Regions from separate parts of the Phyllobacterium sp. SL163 genome, predicted to be linked through region 1. Evidence: riboswitches for the same ligand, from Rfam matches in the RefSeq annotation. Region 1 holds a riboswitch; each other region holds the start of a gene.
What was found. Region 1 has a riboswitch for cobalamin ahead of ACP7B1_RS18960 (aromatic ring-hydroxylating oxygenase subunit alpha). Riboswitches for the same ligand answer to the same signal wherever they lie in the genome.
Positions count from the first base shown of each region.

Region 2: another riboswitch for cobalamin. It lies ahead of ACP7B1_RS20020 (ABC transporter ATP-binding protein); the one in region 1 lies ahead of ACP7B1_RS18960 (aromatic ring-hydroxylating oxygenase subunit alpha).
Region 3: another riboswitch for cobalamin. It lies ahead of cobU (bifunctional adenosylcobinamide kinase/adenosylcobinamide-phosphate guanylyltransferase); the one in region 1 lies ahead of ACP7B1_RS18960 (aromatic ring-hydroxylating oxygenase subunit alpha).
Region 4: another riboswitch for cobalamin. It lies ahead of ACP7B1_RS22505 (ribonucleoside-diphosphate reductase subunit alpha); the one in region 1 lies ahead of ACP7B1_RS18960 (aromatic ring-hydroxylating oxygenase subunit alpha).

Region 1 covers NZ_JAFCVE010000008.1:217,087-221,958, forward strand. Annotated here, with positions in the region: gene ACP7B1_RS18955 (hybrid-cluster NAD(P)-dependent oxidoreductase) at 1-902, opposite strand, end outside; gene ACP7B1_RS18960 (aromatic ring-hydroxylating oxygenase subunit alpha) at 910-2,154, opposite strand; cobalamin riboswitch at 2,280-2,479, opposite strand; partial or broken gene ACP7B1_RS18965 (DUF1868 domain-containing protein) at 2,591-3,301, opposite strand; gene ACP7B1_RS18970 (L-fuconate dehydratase) at 3,382-4,659, opposite strand; gene ACP7B1_RS18975 (fumarylacetoacetate hydrolase family protein) at 4,697-4,872, opposite strand, start outside.
Region 2 covers NZ_JAFCVE010000009.1:97,123-101,994, reverse strand. Annotated here, with positions in the region: gene ACP7B1_RS20030 (FecCD family ABC transporter permease) at 1-92, opposite strand, end outside; gene ACP7B1_RS20025 (ABC transporter substrate-binding protein) at 126-1,073, opposite strand; gene ACP7B1_RS20020 (ABC transporter ATP-binding protein) at 1,073-1,879, opposite strand; cobalamin riboswitch at 2,199-2,411, opposite strand; gene ACP7B1_RS20015 (transglutaminase family protein) at 2,567-4,872, shown strand, end outside.
Region 3 covers NZ_JAFCVE010000004.1:275,856-280,727, forward strand. Annotated here, with positions in the region: gene cobN (cobaltochelatase subunit CobN) at 1-1,313, opposite strand, end outside; gene cobW (cobalamin biosynthesis protein CobW) at 1,328-2,383, opposite strand; gene cobU (bifunctional adenosylcobinamide kinase/adenosylcobinamide-phosphate guanylyltransferase) at 2,388-2,912, opposite strand; cobalamin riboswitch at 3,076-3,309, opposite strand; gene ACP7B1_RS11145 (cobyric acid synthase) at 3,461-4,872, opposite strand, start outside.
Region 4 covers NZ_JAFCVE010000011.1:131,204-136,075, reverse strand. Annotated here, with positions in the region: gene ACP7B1_RS22505 (ribonucleoside-diphosphate reductase subunit alpha) at 1-2,084, opposite strand, end outside; cobalamin riboswitch at 2,193-2,403, opposite strand; gene ACP7B1_RS22500 (heme ABC transporter ATP-binding protein) at 2,454-3,245, opposite strand; gene ACP7B1_RS22495 (iron ABC transporter permease) at 3,248-4,369, opposite strand; gene ACP7B1_RS22490 (heme/hemin ABC transporter substrate-binding protein) at 4,366-4,872, opposite strand, start outside.

The DNA of each region.
Region 1 (4,872 bases):
GCCTTGAGGATCGTATCCCCCGGCATGCACGGCACGTCCATGCCCGACATGGAAAAGGTGATCGTCGCCGATGCTTCCACGGCGTCGGTGGACATCACATCGAAGGCGGGCAAGACGGGTTCTGCGGCAGGACCGAAGCTTTCCTGATGATACCGCGCCATGTCGAAACCGCTGGCTTCGAGCATGCCGCGCACATCGCGCATGAAACTTTCCGGACCGCAGCAGAAGATCGTCCTGTCCTTGAAATCGGGTGACAGTAGCGGCAGCTTGGGCGCTTCCAACCGCCCGCGGATACCGGTCCACACCTGCCCCATCTCATGTTCCTTGATCAGGAACGACAGTTTCAGGTTGGGCATGCAGTTTGTCAGATATTCCAGTTCCCGGCGGAAAATGATGTCGCTGGGCCGGCGGGCGCAGGTGACGAAGCTGATATCGCTCTGCGGGGCGCAATCATGCATCCAGCGGGTCATCGACATCATCGGCGTGATGCCGGACCCGGCCGAGATGAACAGGTACTTTTCCCCCGGATGCCTGCGCATGGAGAAATCGCCGAGCGGACCGAAGGCCTTCAGCCGCATGCCGGGGGTCAGGTGATCCAGCATCCAGCGGGTGCCGATGCTGTTCTCCTGTGCCTTGACCGTCACGGCGATGGTGAAGGGCCGTGACGGGCTGGAGGAGAGCGTATAGGTGCGCAGGACGGCTTCGGGCTGCACCGGCAGCTCGAAGGTCATGAACTGGCCCGGCTCGTAGCGGAACCAGTTCTGGTTGTCGGAACGGAATGTGAAGGTCTTCACATTCGGCGCTTCCTCGATGATCGACAGACACTCCAGCAGATGCAGCCGGTCATTCCATGGCTGCATCTGGTCAAGGTGCGGGTAAGACTGAGGAACGCCCATGTTCATTGTGTACCTATGCTACCTTGCTGAGCCGCGTATCGCCGCCGGAGAGACGCTCTTCCATGAACCTGCAGTACCATTCGAGGAATTGCAGCACGCCGCCTTCATGCTCGGGCGAATAGGGTCCGGGCTCATAGGCGGGCGAGCGGATGCCGAAGGCATTTTCCTCGACGATCCGGCGGTCCTGGTCATTGGTCTCGAGCCAGACATGCGTCAGTTCCTCGATGGTGTAATCCACGCCCTCGACCGCATCCTTGTGCACCAGCCATTTGGTGGTGACCTGCGTTTCATCCGGGCCGAGCGGCAGCACACGGAAGGAAATGGCATGGTCGCCGAGGATATGGTTCCAGGTGGTCGGGTAATGGAACAGCAGCAGCGAGCCGATCTGCTTCTCGTTGACGCTGTCGCTGAGCTGCCGGCCGACGGCGCGGCGCCCGCTCATCGTGTAGCTTTCCGCATCGCGCAGCAGCGGCACACGGGTGGCGCGGTACTGGCCGTCATCGGACATGCGGAAAATGCTGGGCAGGCCTGCCGCTTCGCAGCGCTGCCAGTGCGCGGCAATCTCCGGATCGTCGGCGGCGCCCTGGACACCGCTTACGCTCGGCGCTTCCGGGAAAGTCTTGCACAGCTCGGGATGATTGGCCACGCAGTGATAGCACTCGCGGTTGTTTTCCCAGACCAGCTTCCAGTTGCCCTTTTCGACGATGGTGCTCTGATAGGCCACCTTGGTTTCGGTGAGGTGGTGCGGCGCGAGATAGGGTTCGATCAGTGCGCGCGTCGCGCTGAAATCGACAGGATTCTGCGCCAGGCAGATGAAGATGTAACCGCCGACGCTTTCGCACTGCACCGGCTTCAGGCTGTGCTGGCTGGCGTCGAAATCATCGCCCATCTGGCGGGCGAACAGCAGGCGCCCGTCAAGCTCGTAGGTCCACTGGTGATAGGGGCAGACGAGCTTGGCCGACGTGCCGCGCTCAGCCGAGCAGACGCGCGAGCCGCGATGGCGGCAGGAATTGTGAAAAGCCCGGATCTGGCCCTGGCGGTCGCGCACGATGACCACGGGATAGTCGCCGACCTGCACCGTGAAGAAGTTGCCGGGCTTGGCGACTTCGCAATCATGGCCGATGAACAGCCAGTCGCGATAAAAGATGTTCTCCATATCCAGCCGGAAATAATCCGGATCGGAATAGAAAGACTGTTCAAGGCCGTAGCCGGGTTTCCGGTTTCTCAGGTTCCGGAGCAGTTCGTTGCGTATATCCATGTCGTGTCCTCGCCTCGATGTTGCGAAAGAACTGACTGGTGGTGACGGAGGAAGAACGCCTGCACGGCCAGCCACCGGCTGGTGCCCGCACAGAATCATGCTCCTTGATCGCCCACCGCGATCAGTCGGTTTTCAGTACCGAGGCTGGTTTCCGGGCTCTGGAGTTGCCGTATCGGCTGTCACGACGCCTTCCCGGGGTTGTGACCCAGTGGCTGTTATGCCGTGTTTCACTCCACTACCGTTGCGGGGGCAGCGCCGGGTTTCCGACCGGCTTCCCAATTCTCCGCTTCCCTAGAAAAGCGGCACCTCAAGTGCCCCGATAAAAGCATCCGGCACCCAAAAAGAATAGGTGCGGAAACGACATCGCATTTACGTAAGACGACACGCCGGGCGCGTGTACACTATGTCGCAGATTGGCGATCAAACGGCCTCTGGTTCAATCCAGAACCACCAGTTCCTCGAAATGATTCATATCGACAAAACTGCACAATGCGGGCGCATTCAACGCAATGACCGGCGATTCACGCCGGATGAATGCTAGGCAATCATCCAGAAGTTCCTGCCAGGCCCCGAGCCTTTCATCCGGGAACCGCGCGATCGGATAGGCCAGCGTGATGTGGAAGACATAGGTGTCGTGATCAGGATGCCGGTAACCGAACGGCACGGCCAGTTCATCGCGCCAGGCGCGCATGATGCGCTCGTCATATTCACTGGCGCCCGCCACGGTCAGACCTGCCGGCGTGACATCGATCACCTCCACGTTGAACGGCCCGCATCCCTCGAAATCCCGCAGGCGATCCACATAAAGCCGCGTCATGTCGTCGATGCTTGTCTCCAATGGAACATCATCCGGTCAATAGGACGGGCGGCGGCGATATTCGATAATGCCCTGAAACAGCGTCATGTGCAGGCTGGAGACGGGGGTAAAGGCCAGTTGCCCGGCATCGGGCATCGCCAGCATCCGGTCGCGCACGGCAATGACCGAGCCTTCCGACTCGGACCCCTTCACGAGATGGCAGACCACCGTATTGCCAGGTTCCGGCTGAAAGACGCCCGCGCTGTTGTAGCGCCGGCCAAGATGCACCGGTGGTTCCGGGTGCAGGCTGGCGGCAAAGCGGGCAAGCGAAGGCTTGATCAGATCGAGCATGGGAACCCCGTGACGAGAAAAGACAATGCAATCGCCATAGGACAGCTCTTTGTCAGACTGATGAAGCCCCGCCCCTTTTCCTATGGCCGGTGGAGATATTCCTTGATCGACGCCTGTTTCATTTCAATCGAGAAACCCGGCAGCGACGGTGGCATATAGGCGGCATCCCGGATATGGCAGGGATCGACAAAATGTTCGTGCAGATGGTCGACATATTCGATCACCCGGCCCTCCTTCGTCCCCGACACGGCGATATAGTCGATCATCGACAGATGCTGCACATATTCGCACAGGCCGACACCGCCCGCATGCGGCCAGACAGGAAGCTCATATTTGGCGGCAATCAGCAGCACGGCGAGCACTTCGTTCAGACCGCCCATGCGGCACGAATCGATCTGCACCACGTCGATGGCGCCTTCGGCGATGAACTGCTTGAACATGATGCGGTTCTGGCACATCTCGCCGGTCGCGACCTTCACCGGCTTGATTGCCTGCCGGATCTTGCGGTGGCCCGCCACGTCATCCGGGCTGGTCGGCTCTTCGATGAAGAACGGCTTGACGAAGGCAAGCTTGTTGACCCAATCGATGGCCTCGCCCACTTCCCAGACCTGATTGGCATCGATCATCAGGATACGGTCCGGCCCGATGACCTCACGGGCAATGGTCAGGCGGCGGATATCGTCTTCAAGATCGCGGCCGACCTTCATCTTGATGTGGTTGAAACCGGCATCAACGGCTTCCTGGCAGAGGCGGCGCAGCTTTTCATCGGAATAGCCGAGCCAGCCTGCCGATGTGGTGTAGCAGGGATAGCCTTCCGCCTGCAGCGTGGCGATCCGCTCCTTCTTGCCGTTCTCCGCCTTGCGCAGGATGGCGAGCGCCTCCTCGCGCGTCAGCACGTCGGTCAGGTAGCGGAAGTCGACGATATCGACGATTTCTTCCGGCGTCATTTCGCCGACCAGCTGCCAGACCGGCTTTCCCGCCTCCTTGGCAAGCAAGTCCCAGACCGCATTGACCACCGCACCCGTCGCCAGATGCATCGCGCCCTTGTCGGGCCCGATCCAGCGCAACTGGCTGTCGCCGGTGATGAAATGCCAGAAACGGCCGGGATTTTCCTTCACCCAGTCCAGTTCCAGCCCGACGACGAGATGCTTCATCGCTTCAATCGCCAGGCAGCAGATTTCATTGCCGCGACCGATGGTGAAGGTCAGCCCATGGCCGGACAAAGCCTTGTTGTCCGTATCGAGGATGACATAGGCGGCGGAATAATCCGGGTCCGGGTTCATGGCGTCCGATCCATCCAGACTCTGCGAGGTGGGAAAGCGGACGTCGAAGACGCGAAGATCGGTAATGCGGGTCACAATATGCCTCTTGAATAATGTTGCGGGTCAGCACGCGTCAGACGTCGGCGCGTGCCACCTGTTTCTGGGTGCCAAGACCGTCAATGCCGAGCTCGATCACGTCACCTGCCTTGAGGTAGCGCGGCGGCTTCATGCCCATGCCGACGCCGGGCGGCGTCCCGGTCGAGATGATGTCGCCGGGATGCAGCGACATGAACTGGCTGAGATAGGAGA
Region 2 (4,872 bases), on a different contig from region 1:
AGGGCGCGCAGGACATCGCCGAGCGGAATGACCGTTGCCCCATAGGCAATCGACACGAGGGCGAGGGCCAGAATGGCCATCACCCCAGTCATCAGTGTCAGATGCTGACGGAAAGGCAGATGCACTCAGAATGCTTCCGGATGCATGGCCTTGGCCATCTTGGCGATGGCCTCGATATTGGCCGGTCCGGGCGTCAGTTCCGCATAGCGCAGGGCGACGAAGCGGTTGTTTTTGACCGCATCGGTTTCCTTCATTGCCGGATGGGATTTGAGGAAGTCGAGCAGCTTCTGGTAACCCGCATCATCCTGATAATCGAGGAGGACGAGGAATTCCGGATTGCGCGTCGCCACGGTTTCCCACGAAGTAGTGCCCCAGCTGGTGTCGAGATCGGTCATGATGTTGGTGCCGCCGGCTTCGCTGATCATCGCTGTCGGAATGGCAAACTTGCCTGCCGTAAACGGCTTGTCCTCGCCGGAATCATAGAGGAAGACGCGGGTGCCGCTCTTGTCACCGATCTTGGTCTTGATCGCGGCAAGTTCTGTCTTCCAGCCGCTGACGAGTTTATTTGCCTCATCTTCCTTGCCGAAGATTTTGCCGAGCTTTTCCATGTCGCCATAGAGCAGGTCCATGGTGGCGGCGGGCCGGGACTTGTCGAGATGAACGCAGCTTTCGGTCAGTTCAAGCGTCTTGATGCCATGCGGCGCAAGCGTGTCGGGGGTGACTTCACCGCCCGGCTTCATGCCGTAATTCCAGCCGGCGAAGAAGAAATCCGGTTCCGCCGCAATGAGATTTTCAAGGGTCGGATATTTCGGCGCAAGCTCGGGAATGGCGCCCAGCTGCTTCTTGAAGGCGTCGTCGAGCTTGTACCAGCCGGTAATGCCCGAAACCCCGACCATCGAGGATTGCAGGTGCAGGGCGAAGGCCATTTCGCTCATGTTGATGTCCTGGATGACCGCGCGCTTTGGCGCGGCCTCGAAGGTGACGGGCTTGCCGCAACTGTCGACCGTCACGGGAAACGCCCATGCGGGGGCGGACAGCGCCGATAAGGCGAGGGCGAGCAGCATTCTTTTCATCAAATTCTCCGTAGCTGAGCAGTTTGTTTTGTGGTTGGTCCGGGTGCTTCGAACACCATGAGGTCGCGATCCTGCGAGGGATGGCGCAGGCGCAGCACATCGAGATCGAAGACATCGCTGACGATGCGCGGCGTCAGCGTTTCGTCGGGCGTGCCGGCGGCGACGAGCTGGGCGGCATGCATGACGGCGACGTGGGTGGCAAACGGCGCCACCAGCGGCAGGTCGTGCAGGACCGCGATGGTTGTCACATCGAGACCGGCGACCAGCGCCAGCAATTCGCTGCGCGCTTTCGGGTCGAGGTGATTGGTGGGTTCGTCGAGAAACAGAATATCCGGCTGCTGGGCGATGGCGCGCGCCAGCTGCACGCGCTGCCTTTCGCCGCCGGAGAGCGAGCCGATGGGACGGCGCGAAAACGCGGCGATCCCGGCGCGGAGCAGGGCTTCCGTCACGATATCCCGGTCTTTCGCCTTGGTTAGGGTGCCCGTGTGCGGGATGCGGCCAAGGGATACATAATCGTCCACCAGCAATTGCGGGTCCGGCATGTCGGTCTGGCCGACGAAGGCAAATCTCCTGGCCCGTTCCTTCGGCGGCAGCCGGTCTATTGCCGTACCGTCGAGATGGACGTTGCCGGAGGAGGGGCGCAGCAGCCCGGCCAGCATGCGCAAAAGCGTGGATTTCCCGGCGCCATTCGGCCCGATGATGGCAAGACGCGCGCCGCGCACGATGTCGAGCGATACCTCATCCACCAGCGTCTGGCCGGCTGTGCGGAACGTCACCTCGTCGGCACGCAGGGCGACATGGCTCATGGGCGGATATCCGTGACTGCAGGCAAGGCACATGGTGTCAAATCCCAACCGGTAAACGTCGTCGCGTCATCGCGGACGCGTCGTTCTCGTATAGTAACGTTATAACATTAGTCAATGCCCGATATGTCATAGCTGCCCCGGCCGCGGCTGGCCGCCGGCGGTCTTGCACGGGGTGCAGAGGATAATCAGGTGGTCGGGTCTTGGCGTGGTCATGCCGGTGCCTTGCCTTGTGGACAAAGGTTAGGGGAACGCGGCCAATGCACCATCGCGACAATGCGGGAGAGGACATCGCATCGCTCCCGGCACACCCCGTCCGGTTCGAATTGTAGATGAGATGGCAGGTCTCCTGGCTCGCGGGTCTCAGCTTCGCCTTGCCTTCCCGACCTTCCGGTCAGTGGCACGTCAGGCATCGCTCACCGCTTACAGTTGCGGGGGCAGCCACGGTCTCGGTCCCTTTTGGGTACGCCTCACCGTGTTCCCTTTTCATCTCCCGCGTTGTCGTGCGGAAGAAACCATCGGCGCGGATGCTATGCGTCCAGCCGCGCAGTTGCAAGCACGTTTATGCGGCAATTTTTGCGGCTGCCAAAATTTTTGGCAAATGAAATATTTCAATTGGCCGGTAACTCGTTAGAGTGCGGGGAGCATTTGTGGAACCGCGGTTTTTTTGAATCAGACTTTTGAGGCGATATGGCAATTCACGCAGCAGTCTATCATCTGACGCATTACCGGTATGACCGGCCCATCATGCTCGGGCCGCAGATCATCCGGCTCCAGCCGGCACCCCATTCCCGGACAAAAGTTCTCAGCCATTCCCTGAAAGTCAGTCCGGCCAATCATTTCGTCAACCTGCAGCAGGATCCTTACGGCAATTTCCTCGCCCGCTTCGTCTTTCCCGAACCGGTGACGGAGCTGAAGATCGAGGTCGATCTCGTCGCTGATATGACCGTCTACAATCCATTTGATTTCTTCGTTGAACCGGTCGCCGAGACCTGGCCGTTCAGCTATCCCGAAGAGATCAGCGACGACCTGTCGATCTATATGAAGCCGGAATCGGCAGGACCGCTGGTTTCGGCTTTCCTTGCAACCATCGATCGCAGCCCGACGAACACGGTGAATTTCGTCGTCGATCTCAACGCACGTATCCAGCGCGAGATCGGCTATGTTATCCGCATGGAAACCGGGGTTCAGGAGCCGGACGCCACCTTGAACCTGCGCTCGGGATCGTGCCGGGATTCAAGCTGGCTGCTGGTGCAGGTCCTGCGCAATCTCGGTTTTGCTGCACGGTTCGTCTCCGGCTATCTCATCCAGCTGAAGCCTGATCTTGTCGCCATCGATGGTCCCGCCGGAACGGACAAGGATTTCACCGATCTGCATGCCTGGTGCGAAGTCTATCTGCCGGGGGCGGGCTGGATCGGTCTCGACCCCACCTCCGGGCTTCTGACCGGCGAAAGCCACGTACCGCTTGCCGCCACCCCGCACTATCGCAACGCTGCACCGATTTCCGGCATGGCGGAATTCGCCAATGTGGAATTCGGTTTCGATATGCGGGTGACGCGTGTGTCCGAGCACCCGCGCATCACCAAGCCGTTTTCCGACGAATCCTGGAATGCGCTCGATGCGCTCGGCGAAAAGGTCGACGCGATCCTGAACGAACGGGATGTGCGCCTGACCATGGGCGGCGAGCCCACATTCGTGTCCATCGATGATTTCGAATCGGGCGAATGGAACACCGATGCGGTCGGGCCGACCAAGCGCGAAAAGGCCGACAAACTGATCCGGCGATTGCGTGAGCGTTTTGCGCCGGGCGGTTTTCTGCATTACGGGCAGGGCAAGTGGTATCCGGGCGAAAGCCTGCCGCGCTGGACGTTCTCGCTTTACTGGCGCAAGGACGGCAAGCCGATCTGGGTCAACCCCGATCTGATCGCGCCCGAGAACGGCAAGGCTGACGTCAAGCCGGAAGATGCCGGGAAGCTGCTCGTCGCGTTGGCGCAGGAGCTCGGTGTTGAAGAAGAGATGGTGGCGCCCGCCTATGAAGATCCGGCGGAATGGATCATCAAGGAGGGCAATCTTCCCGACAATGTCGATCCGTCCAACTCCAGGCTGAAAGACCCGGAAGAGCGCAGCCGCATCGCCCGGGTTTTCGAGCGGGGCCTGACCGAGCCGAGCGGTTTTGTCCTGCCGGTGCAGCGCTGGAACAGCCAGGCCTCCGGCCCGCGCTGGCGCAGCGAAAAATGGAAGACGCGGCGCGGCAAGCTGTTCCTGGTGCCGGGCGATTCGCCCGTCGGATACCGCCTTCCGCTCGGCGCCCTGCCGCATGTTCCGGCCTCGGACTATCCCTATATCGTGCCGGTCGATCCGTCGGTGGATCGCGGGGCGCTTCCCGACCCAGCACCGCAGGCGCGTGAGAACATCCTGGCGGTTGCCTCTTTCACCGCGGACGAAGGCAACCAGCAGGAGCGGGTCGAGCAGGAACTGGGGGAAATCGGCGGGGCCGTGCGCACCGCCATATCGGTCGAGCCGCGGGACGGGCGCCTCAGCGTGTTCATGCCGCCGGTGGAGGCGCTCGAGGACTATCTGGAACTGGTTGCGGCGGCGGAAGCTGCGGCGCACAAGCTCGGCCTGCCGGTTCACATCGAAGGTTACAGCCCGCCGCAGGATCACCGCATCAACGTCATCCGCGTTGCGCCCGATCCCGGCGTGATCGAGGTGAATATCCATCCGGCGACTAACTGGCGCGACTGCGTGGCAACCACAACGGCAATCTACGAGGAGGCCCGCCAGACGCGGCTCGGTGCCGACAAATTCATGATCGATGGCCGCCATACCGGTACCGGCGGCGGCAACCATGTGGTGGTCGGCGGCGAAACACCGGCCAACAGCCCGTTCCTGCGCCGTCCTGATCTGCTCAAAAGCCTTGTCCTGCACTGGCAGCGCCATCCGTCGCTGTCCTACCTGTTCTCCGGCCTGTTCATCGGGCCGACCAGCCAGGCACC
Region 3 (4,872 bases), on a different contig from region 1:
GGCCCCGCCATCAGATGGTTGATCAGCGCTTCGCCATCGGCGGGCATATCGGCGATATCGTATCCGGCATCGCGCATGGATTTCAGCACCTGCCATGTACCGGCAGGTGTGTCGAGCCCGACGCCATTGCCAAGCCGTCCGTCCCGGTTGGGATAGTTGGCCATGACGAGCGCAACGCGGCGCTCATTCGGCTTGCTTGTCCGCAGGCGTGCCCAGTTCGCCGCGAGATCGGCGACGAAGGCGACACGGTCGGCCTGCGGTTCATGCATGACGATATTGGCCTGCACCGCCTCGTCGAAATGCTGCGCCGACTTGAATGAGACCGCACGCGACAGCACCCGGCCATCGACCTCGGGCAGGGCAACATTCATCGCCAGGTCCCGCGCGGAAAGCCCCTGATCGGACAGGCGCCACTGCTCGGCGCTGGAGCCGGAGAAGATGACCTGCAGCACCATCGCGCCATCATGTTCAAGCACGGTCGGCTTGCGCGCGGAACCGGGTGCAGAAACGGCAAACCCCGTGGCATTCAGCACCACGGCGGGCGGTGCTTCGGCAAAGATGCTCTCCAGCGTGGCGATGGAAACCGGATCCTTCAGGCTGGAGACAAACACCGGCAGCGGATTGAGCCCCTTGGCCCGCAACGCATCAAGCAAAGCGGCAACGGGCTGGGTCTGGCCGCTCTGCACCAGCGCCCGGTAGAAGCAGATGGCAACGACAGGCGCCCCTTCGATCCAGTCATGGCGCATCTGTTCCAGCGAAGGTGCTGAGTTGCCGGGCCACCACAACCCCGCCTTGAGCAGGGGCGCGGCCTCCTGCGGCTTCTCGCCGGAAGAAATCAGCGCCGCGCAATAATCGAGGAAACGCTGGGCATTCTGCGCCCCGCCCTCCAGCAGATAATGCCAGAGCGCATCGCGGTCAGGCCGGGCGACGGTTGAAAACCGGTCGAGCCCCGGATCGGGCTTGTCGTCTCCCGGCAACACCGCGAGCTGCACCTTGTGGTTGACCGCGCAGGCATGCAGCGCTTCGAGGCCATAGGGCCAGTAGCTCTCGCCGCCGATCACCCGCACAACGATCAGCCTGGCATGGCGCGCCGTCCGCTCAACATAGGCATCGACCGACATCGGGTGTGACAGGCTCATCATATTGGCGAGGCGCAGCGAAACCGCACCATCGCCCTGCCGCCGTGCGGCGGCAAGGCTCGCCAGTTCCGTATCGGCGGCGGACAGAAACAACACATCTCCCGGCGTCTGGCCGAGGTCGATGGCCTCGGTGCCTTCAGCGATGGTGCCTTTCTGGGCAAGCAGGAGATGCATTCAGTATCCTATCGTCAGGCAGCAGCAGCGGCGGTTAGCGCCGATGTGATGGCGTCATTGTCGATGTCGTGCAGTCCGATGACGACGAGACGGGTCTGCCGCTCTTCACCGGGGTTCCACGCACGGTCGAAGTAATGTTCGATGCGCGTGCCGACGGCCTGCACCACCAGCCGCATCGGCTTGCCGGGAACATCGGCAAAGCCTTTCAGGCGCAGGATATCGTGATCGGCAATCACGGCCTTCAGCTTCTCGACAAAGTTTTTGGGTTCGGCCACCGGACCAAGCCCGACAACAAAGCTTTCGAACTCGTCATGGTCGTGCTCTTCGCCCGCTTCATGGTCCATTTCATGGTGCGACTTGCGGTTGGCAATGTCCTCTTCGGTGCCGACGCCGAGACCGAGCAGCAGTTCATTGCTGAGCTTGCCGAAGCTGGCCGACACCATGTTGAGCGAACGCGACGAACGGCTCTGCACATCGCCGCGCACGCCGTCGAGCTGCTTGTCGCTGATCAGGTCGCTCTTGTTCAGGACGATCAGGTCGGCGGCACGGATCTGGTCCTCGAACAGTTCTTCAAGCGGGCTGTCATGGTCGAGCGATTCGTCCTGGATGCGCTGGGCATCCACCTTGTCGTGGTCATCGGCAAAGCGGCCTTCGGACACGGCGGAAGCGTCGATCACGGTAACGACACCGTCAACCGTCACCTGCGTCTTGATCTCCGGCCAGTTGAAGGCTGCAACCAGAGGCTGCGGCAGCGCGAGGCCCGAGGTCTCGATGACGATATGGTCCGGACGGTCCGGACGGTCGAGCAGCTTGGTCATGGTCGGGATGAAATCATCGGCAACGGTGCAGCAGATGCAGCCATTGTTCAATTCGATCACATCCTCGTCCCGGCAGGCTTCGATGCCGCAGCCCTTCAGCAGGCCGCCGTCGACACCGAGATCGCCAAACTCGTTGATGATGAGCGCAATGCGCTTGCCATTGGCATTTTCGAGCAGATTGCGGATCATCGTGGTTTTGCCCGAACCGAGAAAACCGGTGATGACCGTTGCTGGAATCTTCTGACCCTGCATATTCCTATCCCTTCATGGTGAGCGGCAGCCCGGCTGCCACGAAATAGACTGTCGCCGCGGCCTGCGCCACGGCCTGATGGAGACGTCCGGCATGGTCGCGAAAATCGCGCGCCATGCGGTTCTCCGGTACAATGCCGAGACCCACTTCGTTCGAAACCAGAACGATCGAGCCTTGAAGTTTCGGCAGCGCCTGCACGAGCTGCCGTGTCTCGGCGGTGATATCGCGCTCGGCCATCATCAGATTGGTCAGCCAGAGCGTCAGGCAATCGACGAGGATCGCTTTTCCCTCGGCTGCAACCCCCTGCAGGGTATCCACCAGATCGAGCGGCTCTTCGATGGTGTGCCAGGATGAACCGCGCTGCGCCTTGTGCAGGTCGATGCGGACAGACATTTCCTCGTCCCAGGACCTGCCGGTTGCGAGATAAACGGGCTCAAGGCCGGAAGCCATGATCAGGCCTTCGGCAAAGCTGGACTTGCCCGAGCGGGCACCGCCGAGAATGAAGGTCACGCCGTGATTCAGCTGGGGCATCGCCGTCACTGCAATCGCGATGATCCGTCAGGTACGATCAAGCGGAATGCGGGCGGGGAAACGAGCGCGTATACAATGCGAGCAGCCATAACAACCTCCGTGCTGGGCCTGAAGGGACACGACCCTTCGGTTCTTGGGCAGGATTACCCCCGAGCGCTTCCTGGGAAACGCTCTATGACTGGCAGGTCTCCTGGCTCGCGGGTCACAGGATGAATGCCGCCTTCCCGGTTTCCCAGTGGCTGCCGTCTGCATATGCGTCAGGCTTTGCATTGATCCTCGCCGCTCTACAGTCGCGGGGTCGGCTGCGGTGAGGTCGCCCTTGAGGGTACGACCGTCGCATTCCCTTTTGATCCCTTGGCCTTTGGCCAATATGGGAACCAATCATGGCTGGGACGTTATTCACCCCCCACGGGAAATGTCAATGGAATCCGCACGGTTTGCCCAGGGAGTAGTGGGTGGTTCGACAAGCTCACCATGAGGGAGGTTGAGGATTGCAGGGAGCCTGTTCTGCAATCTCCGCGATTAGCATTGCAGCCCACCCATCCCCCTCATGGTGAGCTTGTCGAACCACGCAACGCGGCACATGCAAGCAGCGCATCCACATCCAGCACTGTTTCAAGCTCGGCGGCGATACTATCCAGCGCGGCGTCCACCCCGGCCTTGTAGTCGAATGCTTCAGCGGCAATGCCCATCGTGCCCAGCAGCGCGGCGCGAAACCGGTCCGCCCCGAAAAGCCCGTGCAGATAGGTGCCGAAAACCTTGCCGTCCGCCGATATGGCACCGTCGTCGACGCCGTTGATGCGCACGGCCGGGCGCGAACAGTCCGGGCCGGTCGTCCGGCCCAGATGAATCTCGTAGCCATCGAGCGGCAGGTTAAACGGCAGCGATTGCGCCGCCACATTGCGCACGGTCTTTTCCGGCTCCATCACCGTATCGATATCGAGATGCCCGAGCCCTGCCGTCTCCGTCACGCTGCCCTCGATGCCGTCGGGATCGCGCACGGTTCTGCCCAGCATCTGGAAACCGCCGCAGATGCCGATGATATGGCCGCCGCGCCGCCGGTGCAGGTCGAGATCCCTGTCCCAGCCATTCTCGCGGAAGCGCAGGAGGTCGCCGATGGTGGATTTGGACCCCGGAATGATGACCAGTCCCGCATCGGCAGGCAGCCGCTCGCCGCTGCGCACCATCACCACATCCACCTGCGGTTCGGCCATCAGCGGGTCGAGATCGTCGAAATTGGCGATGCGGTCGAGCACCGGCACGGCGATCTTCAGCGCCCGGCCCTCGCCCTTCACCAGACGCTCCAGCACGACGGAATCCTCGGCTGGCAGCCGCGCCGCATCCTTCAGCCACGGCACCACGCCGAATGACGGCCAGCCGGTGAACTGCGTTATGGCTTTCAGTCCGTCATCGAACAGCGAGACGTCGCCGCGAAACTTGTTGATGATATAGCCGGCGATCATCTCCCGGTCTTCCCGCTGCAGGATCGCATGGGTGCCGACGAGCGAGGCGATCACCCCGCCGCGATCGATATCGCCGACCAGAACGACAGGCACGTTGGCGCGGATGGCAAAGCCCATATTGGCGATATCGCCCGCCCGCAGGTTGATTTCAGCGGGAGACCCCGCCCCCTCGACGATGACCAGATCGGCACCTTCACGGACGATGTCCCACGACGCCATGACCGCATCGAGCAGCTGCGCCTTGAATGTCTGGTAATCACGGCCTTTGGCCTGGCCCCAGACTTTGCCCTGCACGATGATCTGGCTGCCGGTCTCCGACTGCGGTTTCAAGAGCACCGGGTTCATATGTACCGAGGATGGCACGCCGCAGGCGACGGCCTGCAGCCACTGCGCCCGCCCGATCTCGCCGCCATCGTCGCTCACCGCCGCATTGTTCGACATGTTCTGCGGTTTGAACGGCCGGACCTTCAATCCGCGGTTGCGCGCAAGCCGGCAAA
Region 4 (4,872 bases), on a different contig from region 1:
GAAATGGCGTGATAGGAAATGGCTTCCATGCTGATATCGGCAAAAGCCACGGCTTCGTTGGAGGCATAGGGAATACGCAATGCCTGCAACGCATCCTGGAAGCCCATCAAGCCGAGACCGACCGGACGGTGACGCAGGTTGGAATGGCGCGCTTCCGGGATGGTGTAGAAGTTGATGTCGATGACATTGTCGAGCATGCGCATGGCCGTTGCCACAGTGCGCGTCAGACGCTCAAGGTCGAGGCCTTCGGCTGCAATGTGATTGGCAAGGTTGATCGAGCCGAGGTTGCACACCGCAACTTCATCCTTCGATGTGTTGAGGGTAATCTCGGTGCACAGGTTCGACGAGTGCACCACGCCGACATGACCCTGCGGCGAGCGGATATTGCAGGGGTCCTTGAATGTGACCCATGGGTGGCCCGTCTCGAACAGCATCGTCAAAATCCGGCGCCAGAGATCCAGAGCCCGCACGGTGCGGAAGACACGGATTTCCCCGCGTGCAGCCTTGGCTTCATAAGCCTCGTAGGCAATTTTGAAGTCAGCGCCGTAGAGATCATGCAGATCCGGTGTCTCGTCGGGTGAGAACAGGGTCCATGGCTCGTCCTTTTCCACGCGGCTTATGAACAGATCAGGCACCCAGTTGGCCGTGTTCATGTCATGGGTGCGGCGGCGGTCGTCACCGGTATTCTTGCGCAGATCGAGAAACTCCTCGATGTCGACATGCCAAGTCTCGAGATAGGCGCAGACGGCGCCCTTGCGCTTGCCGCCCTGATTGACCGCGATGGCCGTATCGTTGGCCACTTTCAGGAACGGTACGACGCCCTGGCTTTCGCCGTTGGTTCCCTTGATATGGGCGCCAAGACCGCGCACGGGCGTCCAGTCATTGCCGAGACCGCCGGAATATTTTGCCAGAAGCGCGTTGTCCTTCACCGCCTTGAAGATGCCGTCGAGATCGTCGGCGACGGTGGTCAGGAAGCAGGAGGACAGTTGTGGGCGCAGCGTGCCCGAATTGAACAAGGTTGGAGTCGAAGCCATGAAGTCGAACGACGACAGCAGGTCGTAGAATTCGATGGCGCGCGCTTCCCGGTCGATCTCACGGGTGGCGAGGCCCATGGCAACGCGCATCAGGAAGGCCTGCGGCAATTCGAACCGGATACCGCGTGTCTGCTGGAGATAACGATCATACAAAGTCTGCAGGCCGAGATACTGGAACTGCAGGTCGCGTTCCGGCTTCAGGGCTGCTGATATTTTCCGCAGGTCGAAGCGGGCAAGTTCAGGATCGAGCAGTTCCGCTTCAATCCCAGCCTTCACATAGGCGGGGAAATAATCGGCATAGCGCTCCGCCATTTCATGCTGGGTCGCCTGTTCGGGCCTGCCGAAGACAAAGCTCAAGGCTTCGCGGCGCAGCTTGTCCAGAAGCAGCCGGGCAGTGACAAAGGAATAGTTCGGTTCGGTTTCAACGAGTGTGCGTGCAGCCAGAATGGGCGCAAGCGACAGTTCGTCGAGGGTGATACCGTCATAGAGATTGCGCTGGGTTTCGCTGAGGATCGGCGTGGCGCTGACCCCGTCAAGTCCTTCGCAGGCTTCATCGATGATTCGGGCGAGGCGCGCCGCATCGAGCGGTGCCCTGGTCCCATCAAGCAGGGTGACGCTGAGGGACGGGCCGGTTTCGGCCACGGGTTCCACCAGCTTCGCCCGTTCTCGCGCGCGTTCTTCCCGGTAGAGCACGTAAGCACGCGCAACCTTGTGGTTTTCGCTGCGCATGAGGGCAAGTTCGACCTGGTCCTGCACGTCTTCAATGTGAAACAGACGGCCTTCGCTGCTGCGGCGCTTCAATGTTGTCACGATGTCGGCGGTCAAGCCTTCGACGACATCATGCACACGGCGCGAACCGGCAGCGACATTGCCTTCGACGGCGAGGAAGGCTTTGGTGAGAGCAACGGTGATTTTCAGCGGATCGAACGGTGTGACCGAGCCATTGCGCCGAATGACGCGGTAGCCGGGCTCGCTGGATGATGGCTGCAGTTCGGCAGGACGAACCGGCGACTGACCGTCGGCGCGGGTGGTTTGAAGAGAAAGAGACATATGCTTATACCCCAAATGTTGGGGGCAAAGGTCGAGCGCACGCGTGCAAGAATCCGGTCAGCTTGCGGCCGACCATTGCAAGCGACACACCGGGACACCCCGCCCGTGGACGTTCATCATGTCATGGCAGGTCTCCTGGCTCACAGGTCGGCGCTGGTGTCGGCCTTCCCGAAGCTGGGCTTCAGTGGCATTGTCGACAACAACTCGCTGTTTACAGTTGCGGGGGCAGCGCCGGCATCAATGTCCAGGACATTTCACCGGCTTCCCTCTTAGCTCCCGGTCTTGCGACTCGGAGAGAACCATAACATCTATATTTAGTATCAATTCGCCATTTTTAGTCAATAGGTAGATGGCGACAGCTTCGCATGCTCAGAGCACTGCGGATTGCGGCAAGACGAACGGCACGGATTTTCCGGGCAGCCCGCCGACCTTGAGCGCACATTCATAGACGCGCAGGATGCGGTCATCGGTCAAGACTTCCATGGGGGTACCCACAGAATCGGCCCTTCCCCTGTGCATGACCACGACGCGGTCGGCAAACATGGAGGTCAGGTTGAGATCATGCAGGATCGCGATGACCCCGCCACCGCGATCGGCAAAATCGCGGGCAATCTGCATGATGATCAGCTGATGTTTGATATCGAGGCTTGACACCGGCTCATCAAGAAAGAGAAAGCGGGGCTGGCCGTCCAGCACCGGCTGCCAGACCTGGCAGAGGACGCGCGCCAGTTGCACCCGCTGCTGCTCGCCGCCAGAGAGTTCCTGATAGAACCGCCCGCCGAAACCCGCGAGGTCAACGTGCTCAAGCGCTTCATCGGGCAGTGTGTCCACGTTGTGGCGCGAAGCACCGGAGCGACCGCTGGTCATGCCCAGCTTGACGATCTCACGCACGGTAAACGGGAAGGACAGTGAGGTGGATTGCGGCAGGATCGCCCGCATGGTTGCCATCTGCCAGAGCTTCAGCCGGTTGATCGGCGTGCCGTTGATGCTGATGACGCCCTCATGCGGCAGATCACCGGAGAGTGCACGCATCAGGGTCGTTTTGCCTGACCCATTGGGTCCGACGATAACTGTGAATGCGCCTGCCTCAGCATCAAAGGATATGTTCTCGACGATTCTGTTTCGGCCGAGGGACACGGAGACATTGGAAACACGGATCATGATCAGAGGTCCAGAATGCCGCGGCGACGCAGCAATATCCACAGGAAGAAGGGTGCGCCAACGGCTGCCGTGACGATGCCAATCGGCAGTTCCGATGGCGCAACAATCGTTCGGCTGACCGCATCGGCAATCAGAAGGAGGCAGGCGCCAAGGAGAGCGGCGGCCGGCAGGAGATAGCGATGATCGGGGCCGATCACGAGGCGCAGCAGATGCGGAACGACGACGCCGACAAAGCCGATGCCACCGCTCACCGCAACCGATGCGCCGGTGGCGGCAGCGACGGTGACAATGGCGATGCGTTTGAAGCGCTGTACCGGAATGCCGAGATGGCTCGCCGATGCTTCCCCGAGGGCGAGCCCGTTGAGGCCGCGGGCGAGGAATGGTGAAATGACGAGGGCGAGCGCAATGAGCGGGCCTGATGCGGCGATCTTGACCCAATTGGCTCCCGCCAGCGATCCCAGCCCCCAGAATGTCAGGTCGCGCAACTGTTTGTCGTCGGCGACATAGACCAGGACACCGATATAGGCGGCGGCCATGGCGCCGAGCGCAATACCGGCGAGCAGCATCGTGGCGATGGACGTTTGCCCGCGCCGCGTCGCGACGTGGTAGAGGATGAGCGTGAAGATGAGGGCGCCGAAGAAAGCGGCGAGCGGCAAGGCATAGAGACTGAACAGAGCGATCACCGGGGCGAGGAAGGTTCCGCCGAGAACGATGATGCTGACCGCGCCAAGCCCGGCGCCCGCCGAGACGCCGACAATGCCGGGGTCAGCCAGCGGATTGCGGAACAATCCCTGCATGACTGCACCCGATACGGCAAGGGACGCGCCGATCAGCGCGCCGAGAATGACGCGGGGCAAGCGGATATCGTAAATGATGATGCGATCACGGACGGAGAGCGCATTGTCCGTGATATCGGATCCGGCAATCAGGGACTTCACGACGGAGAGGACCGATGCATCGGATGCACCAAAGGCGAGGCTGAAAAGGACTGTGGCAACGAGCGCGACGCACAGGCAAGCAATGACCATGCGCGCAAACACTGACCGGTCACCATCCGGGCGCAGTCTGCTGCCGCCCTGTGCGGAAGCAAGGACGGCAGGTTTTCTCAAGACGGTCTCACTCATTTGCCGAGTTCGTTGCCGTAAATGGCTTCGGCCAGCTCGTGAATTGCCTTGGGCGCACGCGGCCCGAAGCCCAGCAGATACTGACCGCTCATGCGGATGATCTTCTTGTCTTTGCCGGCGGGCGTCGCGGCGATCGCCGCATTGGCAAGAAGGTCGGCATTGTCGGACGCATGGTCACCACCGCGGTCCATGACCAGAATGACGTCGGGTTTGGCGGTGATGATCGCCTCGTCCGTCAATGGCTTGTATCCGGGATATTCCGTGATCGCATTGTCGGCACCGGCCAGTGCGATGATCCCATTGGCTGCCGTTTTGGTGCCGGAGGCCATGATCTTGCCGCCTTGGGCGCTGAGGACAAACAGAATCCGCTTGCGGTTCTTGATGTTCTTCGTTGCGTCTTCGGCCGCCTGCAAATCCTTCTCGACCTGCGACGCCAGTTTTTCCGCCTTGTCGTCAACGCCAAGTGCCGTACCCACCACGCGTATTTTCGCCGCGATACTCTT